Regions from separate parts of the Metabacillus sp. RB-C-LZQ-3-1 genome, predicted to be linked through region 1. Evidence: riboswitches for the same ligand, from Rfam matches in the RefSeq annotation. Region 1 holds a riboswitch; the other holds the start of a gene.

Region 1 (7,479 bases):
GAAGCAACAGGAAGTATTAGTAAATATTGCAGATATTGTGAGCAATATATATGCAATGGAATCAGCCATTCTTCGAACAGAAAAGGCAATCGCCAAAACAGGCGAGGAAAAGAATAAGCAAAAGCTTCTTTACACACAAGTCTATTGTCAGGAAGCCTTCAATGAAATTGAGGCACATGCAAAAGAATCGTTAATTGCAGTGGAATCAGGTGATTCCCTGCGAATGATGTTATCGGCATTACGAAAATTCACAAGGCATACACCAATTAACGTGATCGGGAAGAAAAGAGAGATCGCAGCAGCTATTATTGATAAAAATGCATATTTAGCATAAGAAAAAGGAGACAATCAAACATTGATTGTCTCCTTGTCGCGATATTAGCAATATTTTATCAAAATGAGGATATCCCTCATTATGCCTTCATGATGATTTATGATAAGATAAAGAAAAAATATTCCTTCTATAAATGGAATAAGAGTTTATCTAGATGGTACATGGAGGTGATACGAATGGCGTTAGATTTTTATTGGTATCCTAAATGCGGTACTTGTCGAAAAGCGAAAAAATGGTTAGAAGAACATAACATTGAATTTAATGAAATACATATTGTGGAAAACCCGCCAACCAAAGAGGGGTTAGCAAGTATTTATAAAAAAAGTCAGTTAGAATTAAAAAAATTCTTTAATACAAGTGGGCAAAAATACAGAGAGCTTGGTCTTAAAGATAAATTAGCGACAATGTCAGAAGATGAAATGCTTGAGCTATTATCATCTAATGGGATGTTAATAAAACGACCTCTAACTGTTGGAGATCAAAAAGTAACAGTAGGTTTTAAGGAAGAGCAATTTGGTGAAACTTGGGGAAAATAACAGATATCTCTTGCAACAGTGACAAAAAACTGCTAAAACAGTAATAATTCATCACGTTAGAAAATAAAGGGAATTTAACCTATTCTAAGACATGAAAAAATGTTAAGAAACCTGGAGGTATGAGAACATGAACACACCTAAAGAACTTCGTTATTCGGAAGAACACGAGTGGGTAAAAATTGAAGGGGATAAGGTTCGAATTGGAATTACTGATTTTGCCCAATCAGAACTAGGTGATATCGTTTTCGTCGAGCTGCCACAAGTTGGAGACGAAATCCAAGCGGACGAGCCTTTCGGAAGTGTTGAGTCAGTTAAAACTGTTTCAGAGCTTTATGCACCAGTAAGCGGAAGGATTGTTGAAATCAATGAGGACCTTGATGATAGCCCGGAATTTGTTAATGAATCTCCATATGAAAAAGCGTGGATGATTGTCATCGAGCCTTCAAACCTTGAAGACGTTGAAAAGTTAATGACCGCTGAGCAATATGAAGAAATGACGAATCAAGACTAATAAGCATGATGTGATAAAATATGGACACCCTATTAGTAAGATAAAGGAGGGTGTCCATATGACTTTTCAAAAACAACGATTAGATATAACTGATCGAGTTGTCGGCAAATTTGGAGATGGGCAATTAAATCTTTATCTGGAAAAAGAAAATATTGGCCAAATGGTCTCAGAGAATAATTATAACCTAAAAGCGGGTTATGAATTTAATGATAGCCGCTTTTATCAAATAGCAGATGTTCTATCTGAACCAGATCAAAAATATGTCGACTGTGACGATGAAAATGGCTGGTGTTAATGTGGAAGCAGTGGCGTACACCACTGCTTTTTTCGCACTTATAACCTAATGGCTTTCCTAAATGGTGGTTTTCTTTGAATGTTTTTTCTAAATGATAAGAAAAAACATGAAATTAAAGGGAAACAACCTCGACAAATCGAATACGTTATAGAAAAGACTTTTTACTTTAAAAATAGGTGATGGTTATGTCGTTAGTTGAGGTTGAAAAAGTAATAATTGTTGAAGGAAAATCAGATAAAAAGAAAGTATTAAATGTAATATGTGAACCAATTGAAATCATCTGTACAAATGGTACCATTAGCTTGACGAAAATGGATGAATTAATTGATGAGCTATTTCTAAAAGATGTGTATATTTTAGTTGATTCTGATGATGCTGGTGACCGGTTACGCAAACAATTCAAACGAGAATTTCCAGAGGCATCCCACCTCTATATTGACCGGGCTTACCGTGAGGTTGCAACAGCACCTGATCATCATGTTGCATCAGTTTTACTTAGTGCTAATATAGATGTAAATGCTAAATTTCTTTAGAAGGGTGCAAAAAAATTAGAGTTATGATTGAGTGGAAAGAAAAAGAGCTAATGATACCGAATAAAGGTATTAAAGTAATATACTTATTTACCCCAATGTGCGGTACTTGTCAGGTAGCTAAAAAAATGCTGACTGTTGTAGATGAGTTACTGCCAAATCTGGATATTTTTTCCTTAAATTTGAATTATTATCCAGAAGATGCGAAAGAATTAGGAATAGAAAGTGTACCATGTTTGCTTATTTTTGAAGACGGGAAAATAAGGGAAAGGGTATATGCGTTTCAGTCGGTAGGACATCTTTACGACCTTTTAAAACAATATAATAGATAAACTGACATATTTCTTGGGAAATAGTGAAATTCTCTAAGCAAGGGCAGAAACTGTCGAGTTTTATTTAAAGGATTCTTCCGATAATCAATGAAGTTAGTAAGTAACTTATTGATAGCGGGAGGATTTTTTTATGTTAATTTCTGATTTTATCACTGGCATAAATAAAGCAGAATTTATAAAACCAATCTTAATAAATAGAGTTCTAGTAGTTGAAATTAGGGCTAAACATAAGTCAAGCTATTATCTTGAACTATCTTCAAATGGGTCAAGTTTGTTAGCTGTTCCTCCAACAAAGGTAGATTTTCTTATTGAGGGAGAAGAGCAGGATTTAGAGGATATGGTACAAAATAAAATTAGCTTAAAGCAATTAATTTCACTTGGAAGTATTTCAATAAAAGGGTCATATCGTGATTTTCTAAAGATTGAAGCACTCTTTAAATTAATTTAAAAAACTTATTGATAGAAGGCTTGTCGTAATAGAGTTTAACCGATTACAATGAAATTAGTCTAAAAAAAAGAATCCTTCATCATGTGTTTACACCTACTTGTAGACAATTCAGAGCTGTACTATAGGGGAGGAACAAAGATGAGTGACAAGCAATATCGGCAAGAAACATTAACAATTCACGGTGGACTTAAAAAAGATGAAATGACAGGTGCAAGGTCTGTACCAATTTATCAATCTAACGCTTATGTTTTTGATAATACTGAACATGCGGCTAACTTATTTGGATTGAAAGAGCCTGGTTATATTTACACAAGAATACATAATCCTACTGCAACTGTTTTTGAGGAAAGAATCGCCCAGCTTGAGGGAGGAGTTGGCAGTTTAGCCGTAGCAAGTGGAATGGCAGCGATTACATTGTCGGTGTTAAATCTCGCAGGTACCGGTGATGAAATTGTATCGGCCTCAACTTTATATGGTGGAACATATAATTTATTTGCTGCAACTTTACCTAAATATGGAATTAAAACAACTTTTGTAGATCCCAAAAACCCAGAAAATTTTCGAGCTGCCATTACTCCAAGAACGAAAGCAATTTTTGCTGAGACGATCGGAAATCCAAGCTTAGATGTACTTGATATCGAAGCTGTAGCAGAGATTGCTCATGAAGCAGGGATTCCGTTAATTGTTGATAACACGTTTGCCACACCTTACCTTTGTAAGCCAATTGAACACGGAGCTGATATTGTTGTCCATTCCGCCACAAAATGGTTGTTAGGTAATGGGACAACACTAGGTGGTGTAATAGTAGATGGAGGGAAGTTTGATTGGAATAACTCTAAGTTTCCTGGATTTATAACACCAGATCCAAGCTATCATGATATAGTATATGCTGAAGCATTAGGTGCCCAAGCGTTCATCGTTAAGGCGAGAGTTCAGTTGTTGAGAGATATGGGACCTGCTATTAGTCCATATAATGCATTTCAATTTACTCTAGGTCTAGAAACTCTCCATGTTCGAATGAAAGAGCATGTATCAAACGCAAGAAAAATGGTCGAATATCTAGATAATCACCCAGCTGTTGAATGGGTTTTATATCCTGAAAACCAGAACCATCCTGGAAGAGAGTTGGCTGCAAAATATCTTCCAAAAGGCGCAGGGTCTATCATCGTTTTTGGTATTAAAGGTGGCAGAAAAGCAGGGGCTTCATTAATAAATTCAGTAGAATTGTGGTCACATGTGGCAAATGTGGGGGATGCAAAAAGTTTAATTATTCATCCGGCAAGTACAACACATCAGCAGTTAAGTGATGAGGATTTGAAAAAATCAGGAGTTACAGAAGATCTGATTCGATTATCTGTTGGAATTGAACATATTGATGATCTAATTGAGGATCTTGAACAAGCAATTGATAAAACCACAGGCATAAGAAGCTTTGAACAAGTAAATATGTGAATTTAACTAATAGGATGATAAAATTTGTGTCATCCTATTTTTTTTGCTTAGAATTTGTTTGTTTTTATAAAAAACTTGTTATAAAGCTGAATTTTTCAAATTTTATAATAACTTATTTTTAATTGACACCAATTTTCAACACATGATACAATCACACTCGTATTTAAAATTCGACCTATACTGAATGACTTAATATAATAGATGAAACTCTTATCAAGAGAGGTGGAGGGAAGTGCCCGACGAAGCCCGGCAACCATCAACATTGTTGAAATGGTGCCAATTCACGCAAAGCAGATGCTTTGAGAGATGAGAGAAAGGATTCTTTCGCGCCTTTCTGCTCATTTGGTAGAAAGGTTTTTTAATACTATCAGAATTATGAAAATATATGAATGATAGTATAAGAAAAACGATGGGATTCGCCAAGAGGACTTGGTGATAAGCAAAGTTTTTCTCATAAGTTTTTCAAATACTTAACCTAAATTTTAAGTAATTAAGAAAGAAGGTGACAAGATGATAACATTATCAAATGTTAATAAAATATATGAAACAAAATCAGGCCAAGTTAAAGCAGTTAATAATGTGAATCTAAACATTGAGAAGGGTGAAATCTTCGGAATTATCGGATATAGCGGTGCGGGTAAAAGTTCATTAATACGTTTATTAAATGGGCTGGAGAAGCCGACGAGTGGTGAAGTAAAAGTAGCTGAAAGCAGAATCGATTCGATTTCAGGTGCCAATCTTCGAAAAGCACGTTTAGAAATTAGTATGATATTTCAGCATTTTAATTTATTATGGTCAAGAACTGTCCGAGAAAATATTGCATTTCCGCTAGAAATTGCTGGTGTGAAAAAAGCTGAACGATTGAAGCGTGTAGATGAGTTAATAAAGCTTGTTGGTTTAGAGGGACGTGAAAATGCTTATCCGTCACAATTAAGTGGAGGGCAGAAGCAACGTGTAGGAATTGCAAGAGCTTTAGCAAATAACCCAAAAGTTTTATTATGTGATGAAGCTACGTCTGCTTTGGATCCTCAAACGACGGATTCTATCTTAGACTTACTAGTTGATATTAATAAGCGTCTGGGCTTAACTATAGTTCTTATTACCCACGAAATGCATGTCATCCGTAAGATTTGTCATCGAGTTGCAGTTATGGAAAATGGCGAGGTTGTGGAACAAGGTAATGTTTTAGATGTTTTCAAAAACCCACAAAAACCAATTACAAGAACCTTTGTTAAACAGATATCAGAACCTGATGAGACGAAAGAAGCAGTCGAGCACTTATTAAAGTCATATGATTCAGGAAAAATACTGCAGCTCACTTTTGTTGGTGAGGGAGCAGAAAGACCGTTAATTACTAATATTATTAGAAACTTTGAAATCGAAGTAAATATTCTTCAAGGGAAAATTTCACAAACCCAAAATGGATCATATGGGTCATTATTTTTACATGTAGATGGAGACGAAGAAGAAATCAACCGTACTGTAGCATTTATTAAAGAGCAACAAGTTGAAGTGGAGGTGCTGGCAAATGCTTGAACAGTTTCTTCCAAACGTGAAGTGGGAAAAGGTATGGGAAGCAACATATGAAACAACTTATATGACAGGTATTTCTGTTATCGCGACCTTTTTCATCGGAATTATTCTAGGGCTTCTTTTATTTTTAACATCAAAGGGTAATATATGGGGTAACAGTGTTTTTAATACGATTCTATCTGGAATCGTTAATATTTTCCGTTCAATCCCATTTATTATTTTAGTTATTTTACTTTTACCTTTCACAAAAATTGTTGTTGGTTCAATCCTTGGTGCAAATGCCGCTCTTCCAGCATTAATCATTGGGGCAGCTCCTTTCTATGCGAGAATGGTAGAACTGGCTTTAAGGGAAGTGGATAAAGGAGTCATTGAAGCAGCCAAGTCTATGGGGGCAAAAACATCTACTATTATGTGGAAGGTCCTTTTACCAGAATCCCTTCCAGCGTTAGTATCTGGTATCACTGTTACGGCTATTGCGTTGGTAGGGTATACGGCAATGGCAGGAGTTGTTGGAGCCGGCGGATTAGGTGACCTCGCTTATCGTGAAGGATTCCAACGTAATAACTTTGAAGTTACGATTGTTGCGACAATCTTTATCTTAATTATTGTATTTATTATCCAATTTATTGGAGATATATTAGTCAAGGCTATAGATAAACGTTAGGAGGAAAACACAATGAAAAAATCCTTATTATCCATTGTATTTACGATTTTTGCTGTCCTATTAGTTGCTTGTGGTGGCGGTGAAGATAATGCAACTCAAGAAACAACCGAGGGTAACACTGAACAGGAAACCAAAGTTCTAAAAGTCGGGGCTACAACAGTTCCACATGCTGAAATCTTAGAAGAAGCAAAACCATTGTTAGAAGAAAAAGGTATTGAGTTAGAGATTGAAGAGTTCTCTGATTATCCATTAATTAATCCTGCACTTGCAGAGGGTGATCTTGATGCAAACTACTTCCAGCATGTACCTTATTTAGAAAATGCAATCAAGGAAAATGGCTTTGAATTAGAAAATGTTGGAGCAATCCATATTGAACCATTCGGTATTTACTCTAAAGAATATAAAGCTCTTGAGGATCTCCCTGAAGGTGCGAAAATTATCATGAGTAATAACGTTGCTGAAATGGGACGTGTATTAGCACTACTTGAAGAAAAAGGGCTAATTAAATTAAATCCTGATATCGAAAAAATCAATGCTACAAAAGATGATATTGTAGAAAACGAAAAAAATCTTGAAATTGATGATAGTGTTGCACCAGAAATGCTTGCAAGTGCTTTTGAAAACAATGAAGGTGATGCTGTTATTATCAACGGTAACTATGCATTAGCAGCGGGTTTAAATCCAGCTGAAGACGCAGTTGCTCTTGAAGCGGGCGAAAATAACCCTTATGCAAACATCATCGTTGTTCGTAGTGAAGACAAAGACAAAGAAGAAATTAAAACGCTTGTAGAAGTTTTAAAATCTGAAGAAATTAAAGAATTCATTAACACGAAATATCCTGGTT
Region 2 (7,479 bases), on a different contig from region 1:
GACAGATCACATATAGCATGTCAAGGCTAAAAGAATAAAGTAAGATACATGGTAAATTAGAAAATGTTTAATCGTTTTATTCTTTCAACTGCTTCTTTAAGTCTTACTTCTGTTGTTAATAATCCAACCCTAACATACCCTTCACCAAATTCTCCAAACCCAACACCAGGAGCTACGACAACATGAGCATTCTCAAGCAAATAATCTGAAAAAGCCTGTGAAGATTCAAATTGACTTGGGACTGGGAGCCATGCGAAAAATGATCCGGCTGGTGCAGTTACTTTCCACCCAATTTCATGACAAGCAGATATAAGTGCATTTCGTCTAGACTCGTACATAGCATTTAGTTCCTTAACGCATGTTTGCGGGCTTAAAAGTGCATGTGCAGCTGCTTCTTGGATTGCGCTAAATACACTCACATACATATGATCCTGTAACAAATTAAGTGCCTCTATTACAGACGGATTACCGACAGCAAACCCAATTCTCCAACCTGCCATATTATAGGTTTTTGAAAATGTGTAAATTTCAATTCCGACATCTTTTGCTCCATTCGTCTCCAAGAAGCTCACCGGCCTTTTTCCGTCAAATCCAATCGCGCCATACGCGAAATCATGAACAACACAAATATCGTGTTTTTCTGCAAACTGAACAGTCTCTTCAAAAAACTCTTCGGTTGCCGTTGCCCCAGTAGGATTATTCGGATAATTAATAAACATCAATTTCGCTTTATCGATCACTTCTTTTTGCAGGCTTCCGTAATCTGGTAAAAATTGATTTTCCTCTAATAATGGCATGAGTTCCATTTTTGCACGAGCTAATTCCACTCCAGACCAATAATCAGGATAACCAGGATCTGGTACAAGCACAACATCTCCTGGATTCAACAAACATTGCGGAACTTCTACTAGACCTGCTTTTCCTCCAAAGAGAATGGCTACTTCTGACTGTGGGTCAATATTAACTCCATATTCTCTTTTATAAAATGTAGCGACCGCTTCCTTCAAAAATGATTGGCCACGAAACGGTGAATATTTATGATAGTTTGGATTTTTTACTGCTTTTTCCATTGCTTCAACAATATGTCCCGGTGTTGGCTGATCGGGATTCCCTTGACCTAAATTAATGACATCGTGACCTTGCTCAATTATGTTATTCACTTTTGCAACAAGGCTCGCAAAAAACTGCTTCGGTAATGTATTTAATAATTCCGATTGTTCAAATATTTTCATTTTCGACACCTTCTCAAAAAATTCTTGAAATTCTAGTCACAAATCATATATTGTTAGTAACAACTTGTAAAGTAAAAAATTTTAAAAATGAAGGTGTGAACCAAATGAAACCTATCATTACGTGTATTCAATTAGATATCAAATTCGGTGATCCGGACTTAAATTACCAACAAGTTGAAGAGAAGATTGCCTTAGCTGTAAACCGGGAAAAATCAACGACGATCGTTCTGCCAGAACTATGGACAACAGGATATGATCTGACACGATTAGATGAAATTTCTGATCAAAATGGTGAGAAAACAAAAATGTTTTTAAGCGGCCTTGCACAAAAATATTCTGTTCACATCGTTGGCGGTTCCATTGCTAAAAAAAATGAAGGTCACGTCACAAATACAATGTTTATTGTCGACAATACTGGTCAAGTTATCCACGAATATAGCAAACTTCATTTATTCAAACTGATGGACGAGCATCATTACTTAACAGCAGGAAGTGAAAAAGGACTATTTGAACTTGGCGGAATAAAAAGTGCGGGTGTTATTTGCTATGATATTCGTTTCCCAGAGTGGATTCGTACTCATACAACCCAAGGTGCAGAAGTGTTATTTGTTGTAGCAGAATGGCCAATGCCCCGTCTACATCATTGGAAAACACTTCTACTCTCAAGAGCGATAGAAAACCAATGCTATGTTGTGGCATGCAATAGAGCAGGCACTGATCCTAATAATGAATTTGCGGGACATTCCATTATCATTGACCCTTGGGGAAATATCCTAGCTGAGGCAGATGAAAATCCAGGCATGATATCAACTGAATTGGATATTGAGTTAGTTAAGCAAGTTCGCAGTCAAATTCCAATCTTTGATGATCGTCTTCCTGAATATTATTAGAAAATGGCGAAGGCGCTTAGCTTAGTATTAGGCGACAAGTATAGGAGAAGCAGGAATAGAAGGTGTTCTTTACCTTCAATTTCTTATAGTCAAAACATTGGTTTTTTACTACTACCCTTAAATTAAATACATTTTGATCACACAAATAAATTCACAAATATTTAGGCAATTCTATAGATTTTCTATTGACAAAATCTTAGGAACATTGATAATATGCTAATCAAGCGTTATATTTTTCTAGGAAAGCATTAAAACCTAAATAAAATAAAAAAATCTATTATTTTTAAAAATAATCTCTTATCAAGAGTTGGCAGAGGGACTTGGCCCAATGACGCCGCAGCAACCGACCGTATTTCAACCGTTATGAAATAAATCTGGTCTATGACCAGTAGGGCACGGTGCTAATTCCACCAGAAAGGAAACTTTCTGAAAGATGAGAGGTGCGAAGCTATGACTTCAAGCCTCTTTCAATCTGGAAAGAGGCTTTTCTTATTTTAGAAAAGCCTCCAATCATAATATTACTTGGAGGTCATTCAAATGTGCGCAAATAAAAAATCTTCAGCTTATGAACCATTAAATGAAAACGGAGCAATCGCTTTAGCAAAAAAGCTGCAGCTTTTTGATGAGAACAGTCAATTAACTTGTAATGAAATAGGGGACGGGAATTTAAACCTAGTTTTTAAAGTGACACATAATGAAAATGGTGAAAGCATCATCATTAAACAGGCTTTACCGTATGCAAAGGTTGTTGGTGAAAGCTGGCCATTAACGTTAGATCGTTCAAGAATCGAGACAAATGCTCTTCTTAAGCAAGCAGAATTTGTTCCACAATATGTACCAAAAGTGTTTTATTCAGATGAATCCCTTGCCATCACCATTATGGAAGATCTGTCACACTTACAAATCGCTCGAGCTGCTTTGATAGAAGGTAAGGACTTACCACTTTTATCTCAACATATTGGAGAATTTTTAGCTAAAACATTATTCTATACATCTGATTATGGGGTAAATCAACATTATAAAAAAGCTTTGGTCAAACAATTCATTAACCCTGACCTATGTAAAATAACAGAAGACCTTGTCTTTACAGATCCCTTCTTTGATCATGAAACAAATGAATATGAGACAGAACTTCAACAAGATGTGGAAAAGCTTTGGGAAGATCAAGCCTTAAAATTAGAAGTAGCAAAGTTAAAGCAGCTTTTTCTAACAAAGGCTGAAGCACTCGTTCATGGTGACCTACATACGGGTAGTATTTTTGCCGATGAAAACGAAACAAAAGTTATTGATCCAGAGTTTGCTTATTTTGGGCCTATTGGTTTTGATGTGGGGCAAGTATTTGCTAACCTTCTCTTTAATGCACTAGCTCGTGATCCAGAGAATCAAGAAGTCATTTATAACCATATTGAAACAACGTGGAATGTATTTGTGGCAGAATTTTCTCTAGCATGGAACAAAGATGCCCTTGAAATTTTCACCAAAGTAGATGGCTATTTAGAATATGTTTTAACTGAAATATTTGAAGAAGCCGTTGGATTTGCCGGTTGCGAAATTATTCGTCGTACAATCGGATTAGCACATGTTGCTGACTTAGATACAATCGAACCACGTGAAAGAAGAATTGCAACAAAGCAGGTTGCTCTCTCTTTAGGAAGTGAATTAATCAAAAACCGAAAATCGATTACATCTCCAAAGCAATTTAAAGAATATGTTAAACAAACCGCCGTACAAGTCAACTAATGAAATAGCAAACTAAAGGAGTTTTTATAAAAATGACTGCACAAAATTTCGTTATACCTCGTTCTGTTCTTTGGAAGGGTGAGTATATTTCATTATTAAATCAACAAAAAATCCCTAAGGTTACTGAATACCTCGAACTAAAAACAGTTGAAGATGTTTGGGAAGCTATTCAGTCTTTAAAGGTTAGAGGAGCTCCTGCAATCGGCATTACTGCAGCATATGGTTTAGCATTAGCAGCTAAGCTTGATTCTTCACATACTTATGAAGGTTTTCTTCGTAATCTAGAAAAACATCGTAATTATCTAGCTAGTTCAAGACCAACAGCTGTAAACCTTTTTTGGGCATTAGATCGATTGATGAATAGTGTTAAAGAAGTAACAGATATTGATAAGGCAAAGGCAACACTCCTAAGCGAGGCAAAAGCAATTGAAGCTGAAGATGAACAAGTATGCCAATCAATTGGTGAACATGCTCTATCTGTTTTTAAAGATGGAGATCGAATTATGACGATTTGTAATGCAGGTTCTATTGCAACCGCTAAATATGGAACAGCTCTCGCACCTTTTTATCTTGCAAAGGAAAAGAATATACATTTAAGTGTATTTGCATGTGAAACCAGACCTGTTCTTCAAGGAGCTCGCCTCACCACATGGGAGCTGATGCAAGCAGGTGTTGATGTCACATTAATTACGGATAATATGGCGGCACACACTATTAAATCAAAGAACATCTCTGCAATGATCGTTGGTGCTGATCGAATTGCTGCTAATGGTGATACAGCAAATAAAATTGGAACCTTTAATCTTGCACTACTCGCAAAAGCCTTTAACATTCCGTTCTATGTAGCAGCACCATTATCAACGTTCGACATAGCCATTACAGACGGAAATCAAATACCAATTGAAGAACGTCACTCAGAAGAAATTACGCATATTCATGGAGTTCAAGTAGCCCCAGAAGGTGTAAAAGTATTTAATCCAGCATTCGACGTCACACCGAATGAATTAATTGCTGGGATTATTACTGAAAAAGGTATTTTAACTGGTGATTATACGAAAAGTATTTCAACATTATTCCAAAAGTAACTAGTAAGTGAAAGTTTGTTGCGAAGTCCTAACAATTCTAAAATAAGATAAAAAGAACAAAGTGTTCACTCCTGTCTCGTGCCACTTTGTTCTTTTTGATTATCTTACAATCAGTTTTCGGGATTTTTTTGAAGAAGATTGCTTTTTTCTTGCTCTGTTAAGACGTGTAGCTTTGACAACAGAATAGAATAAAAATACACTTTTTGATAACGTTTGTTTGGCCAAAACATATGACTTGCCCCTTTCTTTACCTTACGCAACTTTTTTCTCTTAATGACATAATATGTTACGAAGTCAATAATGTGACAAGTCATGAGTTACTCTTGAAATAATACCTTTTCATGAGTTAGCAAAATAGCTTTTAACTCGGTTTTTGTCCCAGCATATCCCGTTAACTTTTTGTTTTTACCAATGACTCGGTGACATGGAATCAAAATAGGAAGTTTATTTGCTTTATTTGCTTGTCCAATTGCTCGAACGGCATTTTTTTGACCGATACCAATCGCTATATCTTGGTAGCTGCAAACCTTCCCAAAAGGAATATCTCTTAGTTTATCCCAGATCCTTTTTTGAAAGTCTGTTCCAATAAGCTCCAATGGTAAATCAAATTCTTTTCTCCCTTCATGAAAGTACTCATGTAATTGTCTGATCGCATTCTGTAATACATTACATCGCTTTTCATGATCAAAGAGACAAGTTTTTCCTGACCGAAAAGAATCAAATTTTTCTGTTGTTAAAAACAAATTCGTTATTTTTTCACCATTAGAAACAATAGTTAATTTTCCTAATGGTGAATCATAAAAACCATAATAAATCATAAAAACCCTCATTTGTCTTTTTCTTATTCTATAAGCTCACGAAAAAATAACCTATTAACATGTTATTGTCTAATAGGTAACGTTATATGAAAAGTTGTTCCTTTTCCTTCTTCACTTTCTACATCTACTTGCCCTTGGTGCTCTTCAATAATTTTATAGCTAACCATTAAGCCAAGACCAGTCCCTCTTTCCTTTGTTGTATAAAAAGGTTGCCCTAGCCGTTTGATTTTATCCTCTGGGATACCTGACCCTCTATCTGTGATGGATACCAAAAGATTATCCTGATCCTTTTGTTTAATCTTCACATCAATTTGACCACCATTTGGCATAACTTCAATTGCATTTTTTAACACATTAATAAACACTTGCTTTAATTGATTCGGCTCACAATAGATTAAAGGAAGATTCTCTTCGATTTCAAGTATCATTTGAACATTGACGAGTATAGCTTGGGCGTTCAGCAATTCGGTTGTTTCTTTCATGATGATGCCGAGATCTTTCTTTGAAAATTTAATTGCCTGGGGTCTAGCAAGGATGAGAAACTCTGTAATGATAGATTCAATTCTACTTAGCTCTGACGTGATGACATTAAAATACATAGAAAAGTCCTCTTTCACACTTCCTTGTAAAAGTTGAATAAATCCCTTTAATGCTGTCATTGGGTTGCGTATTTCATGTGCAATTCCTGCTGCAAGTTCTCCAACAACATTTAATGTATCTGATTTTCGCAATTGTTCTTCTAATTCCCGCTTTTCTGTTACATCCCGAAACACTGCCAGATTCATATCTTCATTTATATGATGTTTTAACGAAATCTCTAATATTTTCTCTTCCCCATTATCAAAGGTATAGATTGCTTCCTGAGTTTTAGCCTCATAGAAATCTAGCTCTTCTTCTTGATAGAGATCATCCATCCTTGAAAAAAGGATATCACAAATTTTATACGATTTTATATCACTTGACGAAAGATTCAATATTTTCCTTGCAGTAGGATTTGCTTCTATAATTTCATAATCATTATTAAATAAGATAATACCATCCATTGCTGCGTTAAATATATTCCTAAATTTATGCTCGCTTTCCCTTAAGACCTTTTCCATTCGTTTTCTTTCACTTACATTACGAAAAATTGTAAGATGATGTCCGTCTAAAATGTCCATTTTAGACGTAAACTCAAGTTCTTTATTTTGACCATTTGGCATATGAAAAAGCAATTCTTCTCTGATAGCCCCTGTTTGAAAATATTCCTTTTTCACTCGACGAAAACTAGATGAACTTTGATCCACAAAGTCTAAAATATTTCTTTGAACAAGTTCTGTTTCACTAAGTTCAAAGGTTCGACTTGCAGCTTGATTGACTTTTAGAATTTGACCATTCTTTTCCCAAATCACAATAGCATCAATGGCGTTTTCAAAAATTTCTCTAAAACGTTCCTCACTTTTATATAGCTTCATCTCCATTGATCGTTTTTCAGTAATATCCCGCATAATAGCCATATAGAAACCATTAATAATATTTGATGTAGTAGTAAACTCAAAAACCTTTTTACTTCCATTTTTAAGTAACACTGGGAGTTCTCCCTTTGCACTCCCATTTTCTTTTAACATATTCCATAGTCGATCCAATTTATATAGATCAGGTTCATCAATAAAATCTCCTAAAACAAATGATTTCAATTGGTTTTTATTAATTTCAAAGCTTGTACAAAAGGTTC

What was found. A riboswitch is a leader RNA that binds a small molecule or an ion and turns the genes downstream of it on or off. The one in region 1 is predicted to bind S-adenosylmethionine.
Region 2: linked by a shared signal. The riboswitch ahead of mtnK (S-methyl-5-thioribose kinase) and the one ahead of AC4GZ8_RS24600 (methionine ABC transporter ATP-binding protein) in region 1 are both predicted to bind S-adenosylmethionine.

The regions. Positions count from the first base shown of each region.
Region 1 is NZ_JBZFLI010000029.1:64-7,542, reverse strand. Features, by position in the region: gene AC4GZ8_RS24640 (acyl-CoA dehydrogenase FadE) at 1-334, shown strand, start outside; gene AC4GZ8_RS24635 (arsenate reductase family protein) at 511-870, shown strand; gene gcvH (glycine cleavage system protein GcvH) at 998-1,381, shown strand; gene AC4GZ8_RS24625 (YusG family protein) at 1,440-1,676, shown strand; gene AC4GZ8_RS24620 (toprim domain-containing protein) at 1,862-2,209, shown strand; gene AC4GZ8_RS24615 (thioredoxin family protein) at 2,233-2,538, shown strand; gene AC4GZ8_RS24610 (SCP2 sterol-binding domain-containing protein) at 2,669-2,986, shown strand; gene AC4GZ8_RS24605 (O-acetylhomoserine aminocarboxypropyltransferase/cysteine synthase family protein) at 3,125-4,438, shown strand; SAM riboswitch class I at 4,646-4,751, shown strand; gene AC4GZ8_RS24600 (methionine ABC transporter ATP-binding protein) at 4,949-5,974, shown strand; gene AC4GZ8_RS24595 (methionine ABC transporter permease) at 5,967-6,635, shown strand; gene AC4GZ8_RS24590 (MetQ/NlpA family ABC transporter substrate-binding protein) at 6,648-7,479, shown strand, end outside.
Region 2 is NZ_JBZFLI010000006.1:161,663-169,141, reverse strand. Features, by position in the region: gene AC4GZ8_RS11870 (pyridoxal phosphate-dependent aminotransferase) at 57-1,232, opposite strand; gene AC4GZ8_RS11865 (carbon-nitrogen family hydrolase) at 1,196-2,122, shown strand; SAM riboswitch class I at 2,417-2,562, shown strand; gene mtnK (S-methyl-5-thioribose kinase) at 2,660-3,862, shown strand; gene mtnA (S-methyl-5-thioribose-1-phosphate isomerase) at 3,895-4,947, shown strand; gene AC4GZ8_RS11850 (methylated-DNA--[protein]-cysteine S-methyltransferase) at 5,265-5,765, opposite strand; gene AC4GZ8_RS11845 (PAS domain S-box protein) at 5,828-7,479, opposite strand, start outside.